DNA from 4 places in the Janthinobacterium sp. SUN033 genome. Region 3 is predicted to be linked to each of the others. Evidence: predicted binding sites of a transcription regulator. Region 3 holds the regulator's gene; each other region holds the start of a gene.
The links. The regulator sigma-54, encoded in region 3, starts transcription at its own class of promoters, with help from an activator protein. The targets are predictions, from matches to a motif close to TGGCANGNAANCTGCTTT.

Region 1: the regulator sigma-54 is predicted to act here: its motif matches at 2,254-2,271, upstream of OX460_RS00370 (EDSAP-1 family PEP-CTERM protein).
Region 2: the regulator sigma-54 is predicted to act here: its motif matches at 1,070-1,087, upstream of prpB (methylisocitrate lyase).
Region 4: the regulator sigma-54 is predicted to act here: its motif matches at 2,789-2,806, upstream of OX460_RS28365 (beta-propeller fold lactonase family protein).

Annotation. Positions count from the first base shown of each region.
Region 1 covers NZ_JAPQNV010000001.1:74,184-78,018, forward strand. The annotation lists gene OX460_RS00360 (nitroreductase family protein) at 1-66, shown strand, start outside; gene OX460_RS00365 (EDSAP-1 family PEP-CTERM protein) at 103-1,095, opposite strand; gene OX460_RS00370 (EDSAP-1 family PEP-CTERM protein) at 1,203-2,180, opposite strand; gene OX460_RS00375 (glycosyltransferase) at 2,370-3,602, opposite strand; gene OX460_RS00380 (hypothetical protein) at 3,738-3,835, shown strand, end outside.
Region 2 covers NZ_JAPQNV010000001.1:368,144-371,978, forward strand. The annotation lists gene OX460_RS01730 (hypothetical protein) at 183-419, shown strand; gene OX460_RS01735 (hypothetical protein) at 542-790, shown strand; gene prpB (methylisocitrate lyase) at 1,150-2,037, shown strand; gene prpC (2-methylcitrate synthase) at 2,107-3,261, shown strand; gene acnD (Fe/S-dependent 2-methylisocitrate dehydratase AcnD) at 3,273-3,835, shown strand, end outside.
Region 3 covers NZ_JAPQNV010000004.1:193,810-197,644, reverse strand. The annotation lists gene lptC (LPS export ABC transporter periplasmic protein LptC) at 1-200, shown strand, start outside; gene lptA (lipopolysaccharide transport periplasmic protein LptA) at 226-807, shown strand; gene lptB (LPS export ABC transporter ATP-binding protein) at 807-1,562, shown strand; gene OX460_RS17975 (RNA polymerase factor sigma-54) at 1,567-3,045, shown strand; gene raiA (ribosome-associated translation inhibitor RaiA) at 3,115-3,477, shown strand; gene OX460_RS17965 (enoyl-CoA hydratase/isomerase family protein) at 3,606-3,835, shown strand, end outside.
Region 4 covers NZ_JAPQNV010000010.1:8,905-12,739, reverse strand. The annotation lists gene adh (aldehyde dehydrogenase) at 1-1,423, opposite strand, end outside; gene OX460_RS28365 (beta-propeller fold lactonase family protein) at 1,768-2,724, opposite strand; gene OX460_RS28360 (TonB-dependent receptor) at 2,929-3,835, shown strand, end outside.

The sequences.
Region 1 (3,835 bases), on a different contig from region 3:
GCCAGTGCGCGCTCGCTGCGCCGTCCGCTGCAAGACTTGCTGGTGGCGCCAACGGCGGGGCGGTGAGGCGCGCGTGACGCCATGCTCGCGCCTGGTGCCCCGTCAGCGCCGCCGCCGGGGCGCCAGACCGGCCAGCGCCAGCAGGCCGGCCGTCAGCAACGGCAAGGTGCCCGGCAGCGCCATGGGCGTGACGCCTGGCACATAGGCCAGTTCGGAACTGTTCAGCATATTCAACACCAGTGTGTAGCTGCCGGCCGCCAGCCTGTCCGTGACGGCGCCGTACTGCCCGCCGCACGCCGTGCCGACGCCCGTGCCCGTGGGGGCGCCGCAGCCGCTGGGATCGTAGGTGAACACGCTGCCGCTGGTGAGCGGCGTTTGCGCGTAGCCCGTGTTGAGGCTGGCCGCATCGGCCAGTTCGGTGCCGCCCAGGATGCCGGAGCCGAGCTTGCCGTCGGGTGCCCAGCTGAAGACGATCTGGCCATGTTCATCGATGATGCTGAACGTCATCGCCATATTCGTCGTGGCCGCCGAACCTGTGCCGGCCAGCGCGTCCAGGTACAGTTGCATGAAGGGCAGGGCCTGGAAGTCGAAGGCCAGGGTCGCGCCCGGTTGGCCGACGACGAAATTGACGGTCATCGCGGTGCTGGAACCGTTGCGCCCCGAGGCGTCCGCGCTGCCGCCGCCCGTCAGGAAGGTTTCTGCCGCGTTCACGGTATGCGTGCTGGTCGAGCCCGGTGGGAAGGGGGGGATTTGCGAGGCGACGATTTGCGCCTCGCCGCGCGCATACGAGGCGTTGCCCATGCCTTGCGGGGTAAAGTCGTTTTCCCCCTTGGTGACGGCGCCGCGTTTCGCCTGCGGCGCGTCGATCTCGTTGCTGCCGCCATTGATGACGCTGCTGCCATTGAGCGTGGCGGTCGTGCGCGACAGGTCGATGTTGCTGAGCAGGGTGACGGAGCCGGAGGGATTGCTGATGACCAGGCCAAAGACGCTGGTGTACGAATAGCCGTAGGCGGCGGCGCCGGCAGTGCCGCTGCTGGCCAGCAATAGCAAGCTCAGCAGGAGCATGGGCAATCGGGTACAAGAAAATGTAGTCATGAAAATCCTCATCTCCTGGTCGGCCGGGTTGTAAGGAAAACCGACAGGCTTGCCACATGAAAAAGGCGAGGAAACTCCCTCGCCTGTGCATCCCCCTGTTGCCTGGTTCAGGCGCTGACTTTGCGGCGGCTGGCATAGCCCAGGCCGGCCAGGCCCAGGCCCAGCAGCGCCAAGGTGCCCGGTTCCGGCGCCTGTTTGACCAGGTCCACGCTCTCCACCGCATTCAAGGTCAAGGTGTAGTTGCCGGCCGCGAGGGCATTGCTGACGGCGTTGAAGTTGCCGCCGCAAGTCGTGCCCACGCCGGTGCCGCCAGGCGTACCGCAACCGGTGGGGTTATACGTAAACAGGTTGCCGCGCGTCAGGAAGTTGGTCGCCAGGCCGGTGTTCAGGTTGGCCGCATCGGCGTTTTCCGTGCCACCGAAGATGCCGGAGCCGACGACGCCATCGGGTGTCCAGTTGAAGACGGTCGCGCCGGCCGAGTTGGTGATGGTGATGGTCATCACCAGGTTGGCCGTCGCGGTGGACAGTTGTCCCACTGTGCTTTGCAGGAAGACTTGCATGAATGGCGAGGAGAAGAAGTCAAAGCTCAGCGTTGCCGTGGGCGAACCGACGACGAAGTTGACGGAGAAGCCCGTGGTCGAGCCGTTGCGGCCGGACGCGTCGGCCGTGCCGGCAGGGCCGGCCAGGTGGGCCTCGGCCACGTTTACCGCCTGCGTGGAGGTGGAGCCGGGCGGGAACGAGGGAAACTGCGTGCTGACGATCTGCGCATCGCCGCGCGAGTAGTTGCCCGAGGCACCTTGTTGCGTGAAATTGTTTTCCCCTTTGGTCACGGCGCCGATGGCGGCGCGGGGCGAGTCGAGCAGGCCGGGGCCGCCATTAATGACGCTGACGCCATTCAGGGTGGCCGTGGCGCGCGAGATCGTGGTGCTGTTCAGGGCGGTGATCGAGCCCGTGGCGGCGACGATCTGCAAGCCGAAGATGTTGTTGTAGGCGTAGCCGTAGGCGCCCGCCTGTGCGCTACCGGCGGCGCACAACATGGTCAGTGCGGCCGCGGCCGGAAGCAGTTTCAGTTTCGAGAGTTTCATTGTATTCACCTCGTGGTTGAGTGAGTCTGGAAGTGTTGCCTGAGTCCTGTCTGCAGGTGCTCATGGCCAGACTTAAGCGACTTCCATGCCAACGCATGAGGTTCTTTTGAAATCAAGGACTTGGCGTGCTTTTGTTGACGTGCTGCAGGTGTTGCCGGACTCTCTGTAAGAAAAGCCGACGCCAGCCCGTCAAGGCTGGCCGCCTTGCGGCGAAAGCCCCAGCAGGGCGTGCAGATGGGGCAGCAAGCGTTGCCCTGGCACATAGTTGCGCATGGCCGTGGCCAGCTGACGCGCCGCCAGCCTGGCCCGGCCATCGTCGAGCATGCGCGTGGCGGCATGGTGCAGGGCGGTTTCCTGGAAGCGGTCGGCGCGCAGCAGCAGGCCGGCGCCGGTCCCCGCGATGCCGTGCATGTTGAGGAATTGGTCGAGGTTGCCGGCGATGCCGATGACGGGCACGCCTGCCGTCAGCGCCTGCTGGCTGGTGGGGCTGCCGCCGTTGCAGATCACCAGGCTGGCGCGCCGGGCCGCCGCGTCGCCCGGCAAGAAGGGCGCGACGTGGGCATTCGGCGGCACGGCATCGACGCGGCTGGTGCCGGCCGTGGCCGCCAATACGGTGACGGGCAGGGGCGCCAGCGCGTGCAGCACGCGCGGCAGCAATTGCCCCTGGCCGGAACTGCCCAGGGTGACGTAGATGATGGGCCGTCCACTGCTCAGTTCCGGGCGCTGCCACCAGTCCGGCAAGTCGAGCGGCGGCGCCCAGATGATGGGGCCCAGGTAGTCGTGCGTGGACGGCATGGCGTGCGGCGGGAACAGTTGCGGAATATCCGCGTACAAGGTGCGGTCCGCATCCGTATAGATGCGCCGCAGGTCGCTGCCCAGCGACGGCAGGCCATGGCGGCGGCGCACGCGGTTCAGGGGCACGGCATGCGAGGCGAAGGCCAGCGGGCGGATCAGGCGGAACAGGGGCGCTGCCAGCCAGATGGGCAGCAGGCTGGTGAGGGGCAGGCTGGGCACCGTGTAGTGCTGGCGCACGTACGGACTCCAGTAGGCATTGCTGACGGTGAGGTAGGGAATGCGCTGCAGGCGCGCGCTGACGGACAGCGACAGGCGGAAGTCGCCGATCACGAGATCGGGCTGGACGGTATTGAGCAGGCGCAAGTCGTCTTCCACATATGCGTGCAGGGTGCTTTCCGTGTAGACGGGCTTGCCGTGCGCCAAGGCCTGCAGGAATTGCAGCGATGAAATACTGTCGATGCGCCAGCGGCGAAAGGGCGCGTGCTTGAAGCAAAAGTCATAGCCATCGGCGCAGGCAAAATGCACCTCATATTTGTCCTCGTCGAGTCCCTGGGCCAGGCTCAGGGGGCGGCCGACGTGGGCCAGGGTCACTGCCTCGGCCATAAAGAGGATTTTCTTGCGCGCCATGGGGATTGCTTGCATTCGCAGGTGAGAGACCTGTCAGGTTGGAGTGGCGCCGCGCCGTTTAGTTCCCGCAGCGGCTTGCCACTGGCGGGCGCCAGGATTTGGCCGCATCGGCTAGAGTGGGGTAAAGGAGGTCATATGCAAACACAATTCCGTCCTGCCCTGTTGCGTGCGCACAGCACGCCCGAACCCGATATGCCGCCACCGCCGGAAGGCGATCCCGTCACGCCGCCGCC
Region 2 (3,835 bases), on a different contig from region 3:
CGGCAGGGGACGGGCAAGGGATGGACAGGGAAGGGCATTATAGCGCCAGAGTTCGCTGAAAAAATGTTGAAAATTGACATTTAACATGCGGAAAACAGATAAGCGGGCAGGCATGCGCCCGTCACAGTCGTGCGCACCCTGGCGCTTGCTGCATGGTAACCTCATCCTACAAGGAGGAATTCATGAACGATACCACTGCACGCAGCGAGCAATACCGCGGTTTTACGATTTCGGTGACCCCGCAAAAGGACAATGACGATCTATGGGATTTTACCTACAGCCTGCAGCGCGAAGGCGAGACGGCGGCGCAGGCGATCACGCGCAGCCGTACCCTGGGCGGCTATGCGGCGCCCGAAACGGCTTGCACGGCCGGCCTGGAAGTGGCCAAGACGGAAGTCGATAATCTGCTGCGCCCTTGAGCCAGCGTAAATCGTTTAGCCCGAAAGTGCGCCTGGCTACGGCTGGCGCGTGAAACACGTCGCTAGCGGCCCCGCTTCATGCTACGATTTCCCCATTGAGTCAGTCACGAAGGAGGCACCCCATGAACAGCAGTTCTAAAATTCACTATAAAGGCTGGGAAATCGTTCCCCTGGCCGTGCCCACCACCGATGGCAAATGGTCGGCCAGCTGCGACATCGAGCGCGCCACGGCGGAAGGCCTGGAAGTGTTCGAAGGCTCGACCATGCAGTTCGTGCGCGACGACGAGGAGGGCGCCATTGCCGCCGCCTGCGAAGAAGCCGTGCGCCAGATCGACAACATCATCGCCAACCCGCTGGTACGGCTGGCCTAGTTCTTCACTCTTTCACTGTTCCCGCAGCCGGCATCCGCCGGCTGTTTTTATTGCGCGCCACCGGCGGCACCTCTGCCTGCCTTCGTCTTTTCAGCCAGCGCTGTTGCATGTTTCAACATTGTGTTTCAAAATGAAATAGTGAAACAAAAATGAAACATCGCACTGGACAAACGTGACATCGCCGTTCCCTGGCGTGACAGCCCTGGAGCAGCGCTGGATGGCCTCTTTTCGCCGGTTTTCACTCTGCCGCCACGTGTTGCGGGCCGCGCCGCACCGGGCTGGCACGGCATTTGCACTACTGATGCTCATAGCCACTCCGTGAAACATTCGGGACCATCCGAAACCCATAAGGTGAACACATGACTCAATACTCCGCAGGTGCCGCATTCCGCAAGGCCGTCCAGGAAGAATCTCCGTTGCAAGTCGTCGGCGCCATCAACGCCAATCACGCCTTGCTGTCCAAGCGCGCCGGCTACAAGGCCATCTACCTGTCCGGCGGCGGCGTCGCGGCCGGCTCTCTGGGCTTGCCCGACCTGGGCATTTCCAGCCTGGACGACGTGCTGACGGACATCCGCCGCATCACCGACGTGTGCGACCTGCCGCTGCTGGTCGATGCCGACACGGGCTTCGGCGCTTCCGCCTTCAACGTGGCGCGCACGGTGAAATCGATGATCAAGTTCGGCGCGGCCGGCCTGCATATCGAAGACCAGGTGGGCGCCAAGCGCTGCGGTCATCGTCCGGGCAAGGAAATCGTGAGCAAGGAAGAAATGGTCGACCGCATCAAGGCGGCCGTCGATGCACGCACGGACCCGAACTTCGTCATCATGGCGCGCACCGATGCGCTGGCCGTCGACGGCCTGGAAGCGGCACTCGAGCGCGCCGTCGCCTGCGTCGAAGCGGGCGCCGACATGATCTTCCCGGAAGCCATCACGGACCTGGACATGTACGCCACGTTTGCCAAGGCCGTCAACGTGCCCATCCTGGCCAACATCACGGAATTCGGTTCCACGCCGCTGTTCACCCTGGACGAACTGCGCAGCGCCCACGTGGGCCTGGCGCTGTATCCGCTGTCCGCCTTCCGCGCCATGAACAAGGCGGCGGAAAACGTCTACCAGGCGCTGCGCCGCGACGGCACGCAAAAGAATGTCGTCGACACCATGCAGACGCGCATGGAGCTGTATGAATCGATCAACTACCACGACTTCGAGCAAAAGCTCGACGCGCTGTTCGCCGCGCAAAAGAAATAAAGAGAGAAGCAGGGGCCGCATGTCGGTCCCGCAGTGACGCACCCGAGACTATTCAATCTGGAGAACACAATGACCGCACCGCAAGCCGCCACTTTCAAGCCTAAAAAATCCGTCGCCCTGTCCGGCGTCACCGCCGGCAACACGGCGCTGTGCTCGGTCGGCAAGACCGGCAACGATTTGCACTACCGCGGCTATGACATCCTGGACGTGGCCGACAGCTGCGAGTTCGAGGAAATCGCCTACCTGCTCGTGCACGGCAAGCTGCCGACTTCCGCCGAATTGAAAGGCTACAAAGCCAAGCTGAAGTCCCTGCGCGGCCTGCCGTCGGCAGTGAAATTGGCGCTGGAAGCGCTGCCGGCCGCCGCCCACCCGATGGACGTGATGCGCACGGGCGTGTCTGTGCTGGGCTGCACCCTGCCGGAAAAAGACGACCATAACGCGCCGGGCGCGCGCGACATCGCCGACCGCCTGATGGCGTCGTTCGGCTCCATGCTGCTGTACTGGTACCACTACAGCCATAACGGCAAGCGCATCGAAGTGGAAACGGACGACGAGTCGATCGGCGGCCACTTCCTGCACCTGCTGCACGGCGAAAAACCGTCGGCGTCGTGGGAAAAAGCCATGCACACGTCGCTGATCCTGTACGCGGAACACGAATTCAACGCCTCGACCTTCACCAGCCGGGTCATCGCCGGCACGGGCTCGGACATCCACTCGGCCATCACGGGCGCCATCGGCGCGCTGCGCGGCCCGAAACACGGCGGCGCGAATGAAGTGGCGCTGGATATCCAGAAACGCTACGACAACGCCGATGAAGCGGAAGCGGACATTCGCGAACGCGTGGCCAACAAGGAAGTGGTGATCGGCTTCGGTCACCCCGTCTACACGATTTCCGATCCGCGCAATAAAGTCATCAAGGAAGTGGCCCGTTCGCTGTCGCAGGAAGCCGGTTCCACGAAAATGTTCGACATCGCCGAGCGCCTGGAGACGGTCATGTGGGAAATCAAGAACATGTTCCCGAACCTGGACTGGTTCTCGGCCGTGTCGTACCACATGATGGGCGTGCCGACGGCGATGTTTACGCCGCTGTTCGTCATCTCGCGCACGTCGGGCTGGGCTGCCCACATCATCGAGCAGCGCATCGACAACAAGATCATCCGCCCGAGCGCCAACTACGTGGGTCCGGAAGACCTGGAATTCGTCCCGATCAAGGACCGCAAATAATGAGCACCAACATGAACACCTTGCACCGCAAATCCTTGCCGGGCACCCAGCTAGACTACTTCGACACGCGTGCCGCCGTCGATGCGATCCAGCCAGGCGCCTACGCCACCTTGCCCTACACCTCGCGCGTGCTGGCGGAAAACCTCGTGCGCCGCTGCGACCCGGCGACCCTGAACGCTTCGCTGAGCCAATTCATCGAACGCCGCCGCGACCTGGACTTCCCGTGGTTCCCCGCGCGCGTCGTCTGCCATGACATCCTGGGCCAGACGGCCCTGGTCGACCTGGCCGGCTTGCGCGACGCCATCGCGGCCCAGGGCGGTGACCCGGCCCTCGTCAATCCGGTAGTTCCCACGCAGTTGGTGGTGGACCACTCGCTGGCCGTCGAATGCGGCGGTTTCGACCCCGACGCCTTCGCCAAGAACCGCGCCATTGAAGACCGCCGCAACGAAGACCGTTTCGACTTCATCGACTGGACCAAGAAGGCCTTTAAAAACGTTGATGTGATTCCGCCGGGCAACGGCATCTTGCACCAGATCAATCTTGAGCGCATGTCGCCCGTGATCCAGGTGCAAAA
Region 3 (3,835 bases):
CGGTCAAGACGGAAGCGCTGACGGTGTTCCCGGACGAGGAAAGAATGGAAACGGACGTGCCTGTCGATATCCTGACGGGCGCCTCGCGCATCAATGGCATCGGCATGAAGGCGAATAACGCCACCGGCGTGGTGGAAGTGCAGAATGCGCTGCGCATGGTCCTCCCGCCGAAACCGCGCCCGGCCGCGGCGGCAAAATGACAGAATGAAACAAGGAAACCATACTATGAAGAACATCTTGCTGTTGACCGTATTTTCGCTGGCCATCATGGGCGTGGCGCATGCCGAGAAGGCCGATTCCGAGAAGGAAGCCGTCATCACGGCACGCAGCGGCCACGTCGATGACGTCAAGCAGGTGCGCACCCTGACGGGCGACGTCGTGCTGGTCAAGGGGACCCTGACCATGAAGGCGGGCCGGGCCCTGATCACGGAAGACCCGCAAGGCTACCAGTTCATCACCTTCTGGGCCGATCCCGGCAAGCTTGCGACCTTCCGCCAGAAGCGCGATGGCGCGGGCGACCTGTGGGTCGAAGGCGAAGCGGAGCGCGTGGAATACGACAACAAGACGGAAGTGGTGAAACTGTTTTCCAGAGCCAAGCTGACGCGCCTGGAAGGCGCGAAAGTCACCGATGTGGCCAATGGCGCTTTCATCTCGTATGACAGCCGCAAGGAAGAATTTGCGATGGAAAATTCCAACAGCGGCACCAGCACCGCCGATGGCGGCAGCGTGCGCATGGTGATCCAGCCGAAGACCAAGGCGCCGGCAGCGGAGAAAGCGCCGGCCACGCCCGCGCCAGGAAAGAAATAATGGAAAATACACGTTGCGGCAGCACCCTGATCGTTCGCGGGCTGCAAAAAACCTATGGCAAGCGGCAAGTCGTGCATGATGTTTCGCTGCAAGTCGAATGCGGCGAAGTGGTGGGCTTGCTGGGCCCGAACGGCGCCGGCAAGACCACCTCGTTCTACATGATCGTCGGCCTGGTGCCGTCCGATGGCGGCAGCATCGATATCAGCGGCGTGGATATCTCCAGCCTGCCGATCCACCGCCGCGCGCAGATGGGCCTGTCCTACCTGCCGCAGGAAGCGTCCGTCTTCCGCAAGCTGACGGTGGAAGACAATATCCGCGCCGTGCTGGAAATCCAGACCGTCGAAGGCCGTCCGCTGACGAAGGCCGAGATCGAGGAGCGGCTGGATAAATTGCTGGCCGACTTGCAGATTGAAAAGCTGCGCGAGAACCAGGCGCTGTCCCTGTCCGGTGGCGAACGCCGCCGCGTGGAAATCGCCCGCGCGCTGGCCACCGATCCCCGTTTCGTGCTGCTCGACGAGCCGTTCGCCGGCGTCGATCCGATCGCCGTGATCGAGATCCAGCGCATCGTGCGTTTCTTGAAGGAGCGCAATATCGGCGTGCTGATTACCGATCATAATGTGCGTGAGACGCTGGGTATTTGCGACCGCGCCTACATCATCAACCAGGGCTCGGTGCTGGCGTCGGGACGCCCCGACGACATCATTGCGAACGAGTCGGTACGCCGGGTCTATCTGGGCGAACACTTCCGCATGTAAGCCAATGAAACAATCATTGCAGCTGCGCACTTCGCAGCACCTGGCACTGACGCCGCAGTTGCAGCAATCGATACGCCTGTTGCAATTGTCTACCCTGGAATTGCACCAGGAACTCGAGCAATTGCTGACGGACAATCCCTTGCTCGAACGCCTCGACGATCCGCTCGACCGCTCGCTGCGCCTGCTGTCCGACGGGGCCTTGAGCTCCACGGCCGCACCGGCCGAAGCGCCGCCCCAGCCACCAGGCCAGGAGGCGCCCGCAGCGCCGGCCGAAGCGGAAGCGTTTGACGGCGAGGGGGGCGACAGCCCGGCCGCCGCGGATGGCGGCGACAGCGACTGGAGTGAGGCGAGCCGGGGCAAGGCGCCCGACGACGAAGATTCGCGTCCGCAATTGGAGGCCCATCACTGCACTCTGCGCGAACACCTGATGGAGCAGATGCGCGTGACGGTGCTCGAATTGCGCGACCGCGCGCTGGTCGAGCTGATCATCGACGCGCTCGACGACAATGGCTACCTGGAAGAGTCGCTCGACGACATCCTGGCGCGCCTGCCGGAAGAGCTGGAAATCGACGCCGACGAGATGCGCACGGCCTTGTCGCTGCTGCAAAGTTTCGATCCGCCGGGCGTGGGCGCGCGCAACGCGTCCGAATGCCTGGCTCTGCAAATCAAGCGCTTGCCGCACATCGCCATGGTGACGCGGCGCATGGCCCTCGTGATCGTGGAAAAGCACCTGGCCTGGTTTGCCCAGCGCGATTTCAACAAGCTGAAAAAAGCCCTCGATTGCGACGATGAAGACTTGCGCGAAGCGCAGACGGTGATTCGCCAGTGCAATCCGCATCCGGGCGCCGTGTTCGCCTCGGACGTGTCCGATTACGTGGTGCCCGACGTCGTCGTCAAGCGCGCGCGCAATGGCTGGCAAGTCACCCTGAACAACGACGTCATGCCGCGCCTGCGCGTCAACGCCATGTACGCCAACTTGCTCAAGCAGGGCAAGGGGGAGGGCGCCATGGGCGCACAGTTGCAGGAAGCCAAGTGGCTGATCAAGAATATGCGCCAGCGCTTCGACACGATCCTGCGCGTGGCGCAGGCGATAGTAGAAAGACAAAAGAACTTTTTCTCGCATGGGGCCGTTGCCATGCGCCCCCTTGTGCTCCGTGAAATAGCTGATACACTGGGTTTACACGAGAGTACTATCTCGCGGGTAACAACTCAAAAGTACATGCTGACCCCGCACGGCATGTTCGAGTTGAAATATTTCTTTGGTAGCCACGTCGCCACCGAAGCGGGGGGCGAAGCGTCATCGACGGCGATACGGGCATTGATCGTGCAACTGACAGGAGCAGAAGACCCTAAAAATCCTTTATCCGACAGTAAGATTGCGGACATGCTGGGGGAACAAGGCATGGTGATTGCGCGACGTACTGTTGCCAAATACCGGGAAGCATTAAAAATTCCGCCAGTGAGCCTGCGTAAGTGTTTGTAAGTTTTTTTCGGTTCCTCTGCGGGCCGGATAGGATGGACCGCACGAACCCGATCATCTTTAGGAGTGTGTATGAATCTCACCATCAGCGGACATCATCTCGAAGTGACACCAGCCATCCGTGAATACGTACAAACGAAGCTGGAGCGCGTGAAACGTCATTTCGATCAAGTCATCGATATCGCCGTGATTCTGACCGTGGATAACCTCAAAGAGAAAGAAAAACGTCAAAAGGCTGAAGTCAACCTGCGTTTGAGCGGCAAGACTGTCTATGTGGAAAGCTTGGCGCACGACCTGTACGCCGCGATCGATACCCTGATCGACAAGCTCGATAGGCAAGTGATGAAATACAAAACCAAAGTGCAAGGGCACGGTAAAGAGGCGATCAAGCATCTGCCAGACAACTCCGAGGAAGAAGCCGTCGTCGCCGTCTAAGGCCACCCGCTTCCAGCAGTTGTGATCAACTAAGGGCGCACATTGCGCCCTTTTTTGCGCCCAGCGGAACGCAATGTTCCCCGCGCAGGCATTAGAATATTCGCACTTTCACTTCTTTCCTGCCTGCCATGAGCGACTTCGTCCAGACTTCCATCCGCAACCGCACCGGGCACATCGTGCTTGACCGTCCGAAAGCCTTGAATTCCCTGTCGCTGGAGATGGTGCGCGCCCTGAGCGCGGCCCTGCTGGCCTGGCGCGACGATCCGCAGGTGGACGCCGTCGTGATCCGCTCCAGCAGCGACAAGGCCCTGTGCGCCGGCGGCGACATCCGTTTCTTTTACGATGCGGGTCTGGCCAC
Region 4 (3,835 bases), on a different contig from region 3:
CCGATTGCTTGTAGCCGCCGAACGCGGCGTGGGCCGGATACAGGTGGTAGCAATTGGTCCACACGCGGCCCGCCTGGATGGCACGTCCCATGCGGAAGGCGCGCGAACCGTCGCGCGTCCACAGGCCGGCGCCCAGGCCGTACAAGGTATCGTTGGCGATCGCCAGCGCGTCGGCCTCATCCTTGAAGGTGGTCACGGACACGACCGGTCCGAAGATCTCTTCCTGGAAGATGCGCATCTTGTTATTGCCCTTGAACACGGTCGGACGCACGTAATAGCCGCCTTCCAGGTCGCCCGCCTGCGTATTGCGCTCGCCACCGGCCAGCACTTCCGCGCCTTCCTGGCGGCCGATGTCGAGGTAAGACAGGATTTTCTCCAGCTGCTCCTGCGACGCCTGGGCGCCGATCATGGTGGCGGAGTCGAGCGGATTGCCCTGCTTGATGGCGGCCACGCGCTTCAGGGCACGTTCGATGAATTTCTCGTAGATCGATTCCTGGATCAGCACGCGCGATGGGCAGGTGCACACTTCGCCTTGATTCAGCGCAAACATCGCAAAACCTTCCAGGCACTTGTCGAAATAATCATCGTCGGCATCCATCACGTCTTCAAAGAAGATGTTCGGCGACTTGCCGCCCAGTTCCAGGGTGACGGGAATCAGGTTTTGCGCCGCATAGCCCATGATCAGACGGCCCGTGCCCGTTTCACCCGTAAAGGCGATCTTGGCGATGCGCTTGCTCGAGGCCAGCGGCTTGCCCGCTTCCAGGCCGAAACCATTGATGATGTTCAGCACGCCAGGGGGCAGCAGGTCGCCGATCAGCTCGATCAACACCATGATGGAAGCCGGAGTCTGCTCGGCCGGTTTCAAGACGACGCAATTGCCGGCGGCCAAGGCTGGCGCCAGTTTCCACACGGCCATCAGGATAGGGAAATTCCACGGGATGATCTGGCCCACGACGCCCAGCGGCTCATGGTAGTGGTAGGCATAGGTTTCCGCATCGATTTGCGCGACGGAACCTTCCTGGGCGCGGATGCAACCGGCGAAGTAACGGAAATGGTCGATGGCCAGCGGAATGTCGGCATTCATCGTTTCGCGGATCGGCTTGCCATTGTCGATGGTTTCCGCCGTGGCGATCAGGCTCAGGTTCTGTTCGATGCGGTCGGCGATGCGGTTCAGGATATTGGCGCGCTCGGCAGGCGAAGTCTTGCCCCAGGCATCCTTGGCGGCGTGCGCGGCGTCCAGCGCCAGCTCGACGTCTTCCGTCGTGGAACGGGCGATTTCGCAAAACGGCAAGCCCGTGATCGGGGTGATGTTAGGAAAATATTCACCTTTCACTGGTGCAACGAATTTGCCGCCGATGTAATTGTCATAGCGTTGTTTGAAGGGATTGGCTACGCCCAGTTTGCTGATGTCTGCGAGATTCATGTCGTCCTCTATCGGGTTAATTAGAATGGAAATACTTAATTAAAATCAAACGTCCTGGTACAGATGGGGTGAGTACACGGAGTCTTCCGCAAATGCCGTGCCAGCTCGCCGTCCCACTACAAACTTAGCCGGTTTTACTCCCGTTACAAGGGCGTGACGTCAATCCCGGCCCGCTTTTCAGCGCATGCCCCGGACTTGGGTGGAGGCGTGGCGCTGTTTGCGTTTTGAACAAGGCGGCGGCATCCTGTTCCAATCCGGGCCAGCCCTGCTGAGCCGCCACGCCGCCGCTGCACAATGGAACAGGTGTACCAGACTGGAACACCTGCGCCTGTGCCATGAAGGAATCAACGAATCACCACGCCCCATGGCAATTCACCCACGGCAATATCGGCCACCTTGCGCGCGCTGGCCGTGTCGATGACGGACACGCTGTTCGAGCGGCCATTGGCCACGTACAGCTTGGCGCCGTCCGGCGTGATGGCCATGTTCCACGGGCGCTTGCCGACGCCAATCGTGGCCGTGACCTGATTGCTAGCCGTGTCGATCACCATCACCGTTCCGTCGATGCCGTTCGAGACATACACTTGCTTGCCGCCGGGATGGACGGCGATGCCATTCGCATTCTTGCCCGCTGGAATGGTGGCAATCGCCTTGCGCGCGGCCATGTCGATCACGTAGACGGCATTGACCAGTTCGCACGCCACGTAGGCGCGGCCCGAGTCCGGACTGAAACCGATGCCGCGCGGCCGCAATCCCACGGCGATGGAAGCGACCTGGCGGCGTTGCGCCACATCAATGACATCGACTTGCTCCGCCTCTTCCGCGCTGACCAGCAGCCAGCGCCCATCCGGGCTGAAGACGGCGTGTTCCGGATTGCGTCCCTGCACCTTGATATCGGCGAGCAAGGTACCTGTCTGGCCATCGAGCAAGGCCACGCTATTGTTTTCCTCGACGGCAACGGCCACGTGACTACCGTCTTGCGAGGCGCTGACGCCTTCGGGCGACTTGCCCAGCGCCACCGTGCGCACGGGCGCGCCGCCAGCGTTGTCGATCAGCAGCAAGGCGCTGCTGGCGGCGTCCGTGACAAACAATTGCCGCCCTGTGGGGTCGGCGGCGATGCCGCGCGGACGCTTGCCTGCGGCGATCTGGCGCACCACCTGGTCGGTCGCCGTGTCGATCACGCTCAAGGTGCCCGACTTTTCATTGGGAACATAGGCAAAGGGAGCGGCCTGGACAGCGGTGCTGGCGAGCGCCGGCAGCAGCCAGCACACCTGGCGCAGGCGCGAGAAGAAGTTGGGCATAATCACCTTTTCAATGGCAAAACGAGGGAAAAGCGCGCCGCATCGGCGCCTCTGACAATTACCGTATGCAAACGCCGTGCCACTGACACGCGTATAATTTCAGCCCACCAATGGAGACATGGCAGGCATATTGCTTGATACACCTACGCAGACCTGTACCGCGCACGCGATCAAGCAGGCTTTTATTCACATTGGAGAATCCGCATGCAGCATCGTTTCCGCCTGAACACCATCGCCAGCCTGTTTGTCGCCGGCAGCGCCACCCTCGCCCCTCATGTCTTTGCCGCCGAGGCAGCTGACCCGGCCAATGGGCAACTCATGGATACGGTGGTCGTCAGCGGCAGCCGCATCGCCCACCCCAGCCAGGAAGTGCCGGCCTCGATCGACGTGGTCGACAGCGCCCGCATCCAGGATGGCCAAATCCGCGTCAACGCGTCGGAAGCGCTGGCCGCCGTGCCGGGCCTGGTCGTGCAAAACCGCCAGAACTACGCGCAAGACTTGCAAATCTCGTCGCGCGGCTTCGGCGCCCGCTCAGCCTTCGGCGTGCGCGGCGTCAAGCTGATCAGCGATGGCATTCCCGCCAGCATGCCCGACGGCCAGGGCCAGGCCGCCACCTTCAACCTCGATACGGCCGAGCGCATCGAAGTGCTGCGCGGACCGTTTTCTGCCATCTACGGCAACCATTCGGGCGGCGTGATCCAGCTGTTTTCCAAGGATGGACAAAATCCCCCGTCCGTCGAATTGAATGTGACGGGCGGCAGCTACGGCACCAGCAAGGTCGATCTCTCGGCGCAGGGCCAGGCAGGCGGCATCGGCTACGTGCTCGACGGCTCGCGCTTCCGCACGGACGGTTTCCGCGACCACAGCGCCGCCACGCGCGAACAGGCGTTCGGCAAGATCACCGTCAAGCCCACCGCGGACAGCAAGCTGACCATCGTCGCCAACAGCCTGCACCAGGGCAACACGCAAGATCCGCTGGGCGTCACCTGGCCCACGTTTGCCGCCAACCCGCGCGCCGGCGAAATCGACACGACGGACACGCAAAACCCGAAACGCACGCTGGCCGACCGCTACAACACGCGCAAGAGCATCGACCACCAGCAGATCGGCG